3 regions of the Streptomyces sp. NPDC028910 genome follow, and region 2 is predicted to be linked to each of the others. Evidence: riboswitches for the same ligand, from Rfam matches in the RefSeq annotation. Region 2 holds a riboswitch; each other region holds the start of a gene.
What was found. Region 2 has a riboswitch for cyclic di-AMP ahead of ACZ4TV_RS17190 (M23 family metallopeptidase). Riboswitches for the same ligand answer to the same signal wherever they lie in the genome.
Positions count from the first base shown of each region.

Region 1 (2,257 bases), on a different contig from region 2:
GCCGATCTGCTCGATGACGGCGAGGACGGCCTTCTCGACACCCTTGCCCATGTAACGGTTGGGGTCACCGTCACGGAGCTCGATGGCCTCGAATGCACCGGTGGAGGCGCCGGACGGAACTGCAGCACGGCCGGTGCTGCCATCGTCGAGGCCCACCTCGACCTCGACCGTGGGGTTGCCTCGGGAGTCCAGGATTTCCCGGGCTACGACGACGTCGATGGACGGCACGAGCATCTCCTTCTGGGATGTGACGCTGAGTGTGCGATGGCGTCAGGCCGTGGGATGGCCTTGCCGACTAGAGCCTAACCGGCCCGGGGGGCTCGACCGGCCGACCGCCCGGCCCCTGGGACGAAAAAGGGACCGAATACCCCTCTTCCGGGACATAGCCTCGTGATCACCGCGCATGATCGCGCTTCTGACCGGCACGAACGCCGCCGCCCGGCGCGTGGGGGAGACGCGCCGGGCGGTGGGGACGTACGTGCTCCTGCGGCTACGGCCGCAGTGTTCAGCTGAGCTTCAGCTTCTGACCCGGGAAGATCAGGTCGGCGTCCGAGACGATGTCCTTGTTCAGCTCGAAGAGCTTCTCCCAGCCGCCCTGGACGCCGTTGGCCTCGGCGATGGTGCCCAGGGTGTCGCCGGGCTTGACCTCGTACGAGCCGTTGCCGGTCTTCGGCGCGGCCGGGGCCTCGGTGCGCTCGGAGCGGGTGGTCGGAGCCTCGGCGCGCTTGGTTTCCTTCTTCGGCGCGGCCTTCTGCTCGGTCTTCTTCGTGTCGGCCTTCGGCTTGGTCGACGCCGGGGCCTCGGAGGAGCCGCCGCCGGTGTACGAGGAGTTGGACAGGCCCTTGCCGCAGTGCGGCCAGGCGCCCTTGCCCTGGCCCTTGAGGACCTTCTCCGCGATGGCTATCTGCTGGGACTTCGAGGCCTGGTTGGCCTGCGCGGCGTACGACTTGCCACCGAAGGCGGCCCAGGTGGAGGACGAGAACTGCAGGCCGCCGTAGTAGCCGTTGCCCGTGTTGATGGCCCAGTTGCCACCGGACTCGCACTGCGCGACCTTGTCCCACTCGGAAGCGGTGGCGGCGCTGGCGGTGCCCGCGGCCATCAGGGGGGCGGCGACGGCGACACCGGCGACACCGGCGAGCGTGACGATGCGGACGGCCTTGGAACCGCGGCGGTGCTTGCCCTTGCCGGAAAGCAGCATGGAGATTCTCCTCACCGACGCCTACGAGGTGAGCTGTCGGGTTCGGGCGAGTGAGTTGCCCGGCCGTGCGACCTAGCGCACGTCTTAACCCCCAGCCGGTGGCGTGACCGTCTCTCAACGGCCGCTCCCGGCACCTACCTTGGTTCCCCCGCTCCTGCCTTCGGCGCTTGACGCGACGACTGTTCCCCCCGTCCGCCGGCAGGATTCGGCGATGCGGTCGAAGGAGCTCGCGGTGGCGAGCGATTCAGAAGGTAGACAGGTCTCTCCCCGATGTTCAACGAGGGACATCGGGGAGAAACGGCTCCTACTTGCGCTCCCCGCAGGGGTGTTTGCGCAGGTGAGGACGGGGTTTGCGGAAGCCCCGGGACGGGACACGCCAGTTGACCGGAAGAGATGCATGTCTCACTTGCAGAAACCCGACATTCAACTCTTTCCGGATGAATGAAGTGTCCTTATTACGGGGTTAGATCCAGGTTCTGGCCGGGCTTGATCAGATCGGCGTCCTCGCCGATGACCTGCTCGTTGGCCTGGTAGAGGCCGCTCCAGCCGCCCTCGACCCCCTTGGCATCCGCGATGGCGGCCAGGCTGTCGCCCACCTGGACCGTGTACGTGGAGCTCGACGCGGCGTCAGACGCCACGGGAACCTCGGCGGCGGGCGCACCGCGGTGCTTGCCGCTGCCCTCGCCGACAGTGGCTTCCGGGGCCACGGGGGCCGCCGGGTCGACCGGGAGCAGCCCCGGGGTGGTGGGCGGGGTGGTGGGCGCGGTCGGGTCCCCCGGGAGGGCGGGGGCCGTCGGACCGCCCGGGGTCACCGGAGGCGTGGTCGGATCGCCCGGGAGCCCCGGAAGGGTCGGGTCGGCGGGAGGCGTCGTCGGCACGTCCGGCGCGGGCATGACGGGCAGTCCGACGGACGGTGCGTCCGGGATCAGGAGCGGGCTGTCGGACGGGCTCGGGGCCGGCGGGGTCGGAGCCCCGAAGTCCGTGGCCGGATGGCCGCCCCCGGTGGTCGGCACCGTGTCGTCCGGGCGGGACGGGGTGGGGCCGACCGTGCCGGATCCG
Region 1 covers NZ_JBVHVF010000031.1:55,909-58,165, reverse strand. The annotation lists gene eno (phosphopyruvate hydratase) at 1-234, opposite strand, end outside; gene ACZ4TV_RS28905 (transglycosylase family protein) at 506-1,198, opposite strand; cyclic di-AMP (ydaO/yuaA leader) riboswitch at 1,202-1,374, opposite strand; gene ACZ4TV_RS28900 (transglycosylase family protein) at 1,654-2,257, opposite strand, start outside.
Region 1: linked by a shared signal. The riboswitch ahead of ACZ4TV_RS28905 (transglycosylase family protein) and the one ahead of ACZ4TV_RS17190 (M23 family metallopeptidase) in region 2 are both predicted to bind cyclic di-AMP.

Region 2 (2,257 bases):
GGCGTCCCTGCGGATGTCCCGGCCGCGCCAGGGCACCGAGGAGACGGTCGCCCGGATCGACTCCGCCGCCGTACGCGCCTTCTACGAGGCCCACGTGCGCCCCGCCACCGCCACCGCGGTGGTCGTCGGCGACCTGACCGGCATCGACCTGGACGCCGTGCTGGCGGACACCCTGGGCGCGTGGACGGGCGGGACCGCCGAGGCCCTTCCGGTGCCGCCGGTGACCGCCGACGACACCGGCCGCGTGGTCATCGTGGACCGGCCCGGCGCCGTCCAGACGCAGCTGCTGATCGGCCGGATCGGGCCGGACCGTCACGACCGGGTGTGGGCGGCCCAGGTGCTGGGCACGTACTGCCTGGGCGGCACCCTCACCTCCCGCCTGGACAAGGTGCTGCGCGAGGAGAAGGGGTACACCTACGGCGTGCGCGCCTTCGGGCAGGTGCTGCGCTCCACCGCCGACGGGAAGGGCGCCTCGATGCTCGCCATCAGCGGCTCGGTGGACACCCCGAACACCGGTCCGGCGCTGGAGGACCTCTGGAAGGTGCTGCGCACCCTCGCGGAGGGCGGTCTGACCGACGCCGAACGCGACGTGGCCGTACAGAACTTGGTGGGCGTGGCCCCGCTGAAGTTCGAGACGGCGGCCTCGGTCGCCGGCACCCTCGCCGACCAGGTCGAGCAGGAGCTGCCGGACGACTACCAGGCGCAGTTGTACGCGCGGCTCGCCGAAACGGGCACGGTGGAGGCGACTTCCGCGGTCGTGAAGGCCTTCCCGGCGGACCGGCTGGTCACCGTCCTGGTGGGCGACGCGGCGCAGATCGAGGAGCCCGTGCGGGCCCTCGGGATCGGTGAGGTCACGGTCGTCAGCAACTGACGGCGCGGCCATGGGCCAACGGACGGCGCGGCCATGGCCAACTGACGGCCCATCGGCGTGAACGGCAAGGGGCCCCGGCGGTTTATCCGCCGGGGCCCCTTTTGTCCGTTTGGTGGTGAGGTTGCTTTTATGTGGTGTGGCGTACGCAACAAAAAGGCGTGTCTGTTTGGCGATTGACTGATGATCCGCCTAGCGTCGGCCGTGCTGTCCGTCAGTTGTGCCCGCCGCACCCGCGGCACCGGACAGCGATCGCCGAGTCCCCGTCAGGCGCGAGCCTGGGGAGCCGGGGACCCACATGAGTCCCTGGGGTGAATCGGACCCCCTCGCAAGAGGAGGCCCGTAGGAGACCTTCCTGCTCCGAACCCGTCAGCTAACCCGGTAGGCGAGAAGGAAGGAAAGGATCAAACCCTTCATGGCGTTTGGCAGTCGTCCCGCTGGTTCCGGTAAGCACCGTGGTTCCAGCCGTCTGAGCCGCAAGACCGCCGGTTACGCCGGCATCGCCGCACTCGCCACCACCGGCGTCGTCGGTTCCCTCGCCGCCCCGGCCTTCGCCGCGGACAACCACAGCAGCAACTCCGCCCAGGACAACGGGCTGGGCGCCGTGGTCGTCGCCGAGGACCTCGCGGGCGACATCGCCGACCAGGCCGAGTCCCAGCAGCGCGCGGCCGACGAGGCCGCCGCCAAGGCGCAGGCCGAGGCGGAGGCGAAGCAGCGGGCCGCCGAGGCCAAGCGCCTCGCCGAGGCCAAGGCGAAGGCCGAGCGCGACGCCGCCGAGCGCGCCGCCCGCGAGGAGGAGCGCAAGCGCCTCAACACCTTCGTCGCCCCGGTCGAGGGCTCGTACGTCAGCACGCAGTACCACGCGGGCGGCGGCATGTGGTCCTCCGGCAGCCACACCGGCATCGACATCCACGCCTCCTCCGGCACCTCGGTCCGCGCGGTGGGCGTCGGCACCGTCGTCGAGGCCGGCTGGGGTGGCGCGTACGGCAACAACGTCGTCATCAAGCACCACGACGGTACGTACACGCAGTACGGGCACCTCTCCTCGCTGAGCGTCTCCGTCGGCCAGCAGGTGGCCGCCGGCCAGCAGATCGGCCTGTCGGGCTCCACCGGCAACTCCAGTGGCCCGCACCTGCACTTCGAGGCCCGCACCGGCGCCTCCTACGGCTCGGACATCGACCCGGTCGCGTACCTGCGCTCGCACGGCGTCAGCCTCTGATTCCGTCCCCGCGCCCAACGCACCGCCGCACCATCGCTTCACCGAAGGCCCCGGCTCCCCGAGCCGGGGCCTTCGTGTTGCGTTCCCGGGCAAATGTTTCGTATTTCCGGCCGCTCTCGGAAATTATCGTGTGCTGCAATAGAGTCGCAGGGCGCGCAGGTGCGTGCAAT
Region 2 covers NZ_JBVHVF010000012.1:121,828-124,084, forward strand. The annotation lists gene ACZ4TV_RS17185 (M16 family metallopeptidase) at 1-871, shown strand, start outside; cyclic di-AMP (ydaO/yuaA leader) riboswitch at 1,112-1,270, shown strand; gene ACZ4TV_RS17190 (M23 family metallopeptidase) at 1,284-2,087, shown strand.

Region 3 (2,257 bases), on a different contig from region 2:
TAAGTACGCGTGAGGCCGGGACCCCCCTCGGGTCCCGGCCTCACGCGTGTCCGTGCCCCGACGGCGGGTGCCGTCAGATGCTCACGCCCTTCGAGCGGAGGTAGTTCACGGGGTCGATGTCCGAGCCGTACGACGGGCCCGTGCGGATCTCGAAGTGCAGGTGCGGGCCGGTCGAGTTGCCGGTGGAGCCGGAGAGGCCGATGCGCTGGCCGCCGGTGACGCTCTGGCCGGACGAGACGGACAGCGAGGAGAGGTGGGCGTACTGCGAGTAGGTGCCGTCCGTGTGCCGGATGACGACCTCGTTGCCATACGCGCCGGCCCAGCCGGCGGAGACCACGGTGCCCGCGCCGACCGCCTTGACGGTGGTGCCGGAGCTCGCGATGAAGTCGACGCCGGTGTGGTAGCCGGAGGACCACATGCTGCCCGCGACCTTGTACTGGGTGGAGATGCCGCCGCTGAGCGGGGCCACGAAGCCGGAGGCCGACTGCTGCTCGGCCGGAGCCTCTGCGGCGGAGTCCCGCTCCACCGGAGCGGGCTTCTCGACCGGCTTCGAAGCAGCCTTCGGGGCCGTCTTCGGGGCGGCCTTGGGAGCGGCCTCAGGAGCGGGCTTCGGGGCGGCCTTCGGAGCCGCCTCCGGAGCGGGGGCGGGGTCGGCCGGAGCCGCCTCACCCGACCCGCCGAGCGTCAGCTTCAGGCCCGGGTGGATCAGCGACGGGTTGGCACCGACGGCCTCGCGGTTGTCGGCGTACAGCTGCTGCCAGCCACCGGCCAGGTGGCGCTCCGCCGCGATCTTGGAGAGGTAGTCGCCCGGGACGACCGTGTAGACGGTCGGCGCGGCCTGCACGGCGGCGACGGGCGCGGCCTGCACGGCGGCGAGGGACGCGGCCTGCAGCGAGACGGGGACCTGCGGGGCCACTGCGGGGGCCACCGCGGTCGCGGCGGCCGGGGCACCGGCCGCGTGGGCGCCGGCGGCACCCATCAGCGGCAGCGCGAGGGCCGCGCCACCGGTGCCGGCGACGGCGAAACCGCGGGATATCGAGAGGGACTTGGGACGGCGGTGCTTACCCTTTGCAGGCATGTCGAATTCCTCTCCGGCGCCTGCGAGGTGAGCTGTCGGGTTCGGACTGGAGATGTCCGGCCGTTCATGTGCGGGACATGTACGGCTTCACCCCGAGCCGTACCGGCGAAAAGATCTCCGGCACAGCGGCTTACCTGGTTCCCCCGCTCCTGCCGCGCGAAATAGTCGGGTGCGGTTCCCGGGCGGCGGCAGGATTCGGCGGTCCACCCGGATCGATCGCGAAGGTAATCCCTGACGACCGCGCGGAACAAGCCATGAATTCCCTGACGGATTCGCAGGAATGAGGGATCGACGGAATTCCCGTCACCCTCCGTCCATTCCGCACCCTCAACAGCCGCTCCGACCGGGCGATTCGGCTTTCGCGATCAGGCACTCACGGTCACCGTATGATCTGGCTCACGGGGACGTGCCCGATCTCGCCTCCGGATATGGCAAGTTGGCGCCAAGTAGCTCAATTCGGACAGTTTTCCCACCATGAAGCGGAGGAGTTCCTTTGACCCAGCAGATACAGGAGCCGGAGCTGACCGGGGTGCGCAATTTCCGCGATGTAGGCGGATTGCCGACTTCTGATGGACGAAGGGTCGGGACGGGACGACTGTTCCGAAGCGGACATCTCGCACATGCCACCGAAACCGACGCAGAGTTCCTCACTTCGCTCGGCCTCCACACCATCTTCGACTTCCGCAATGGCGCCGACCACGCGCTGGAGGGGCCGGACGTCGAGCTTCCGGGCGTACGGAACGTCAACATCCCGCTCTCGGATCCGGCCGACGGCCGGGAGTTCTGGAGACTCGTCCGCGACGGCGACCTCGACCAGCTGCGCTCGATCCTGGGCGACGGCAAGGCCGCGGCCCGGATGTCGGACTCCTACCGCCGGATCATCGTGCAGCGCACCGCCGAGCACAGCCGGGTGGTCCACGCCCTCGCCGAGGACAGCGTCCCCGCCCTCATGCACTGCGCGGCCGGCAAGGACCGGGCCGGCCTGTCGATCGCGGTCACCCTGCTCGCGCTGGGCGTGGAGCGCGAGGCGATCGTGGCGGACTACCTGGAGTCGAACGCCCCGCACCGCCGCTACCGCGTGCGCCGCACCGACGCGACGGCCGAGGCCCGCTCCCCCGAGGTGATGGAGCTGCTCGCGCCGCTCTTCGACGCCCGCGCCGAGTACCTGACCGCCGCCTT
Region 3 covers NZ_JBVHVF010000002.1:169,512-171,768, forward strand. The annotation lists gene ACZ4TV_RS03450 (M23 family metallopeptidase) at 74-1,078, opposite strand; cyclic di-AMP (ydaO/yuaA leader) riboswitch at 1,081-1,256, opposite strand; gene ACZ4TV_RS03455 (tyrosine-protein phosphatase) at 1,572-2,257, shown strand, end outside.
Region 3: linked by a shared signal. The riboswitch ahead of ACZ4TV_RS03450 (M23 family metallopeptidase) and the one ahead of ACZ4TV_RS17190 (M23 family metallopeptidase) in region 2 are both predicted to bind cyclic di-AMP.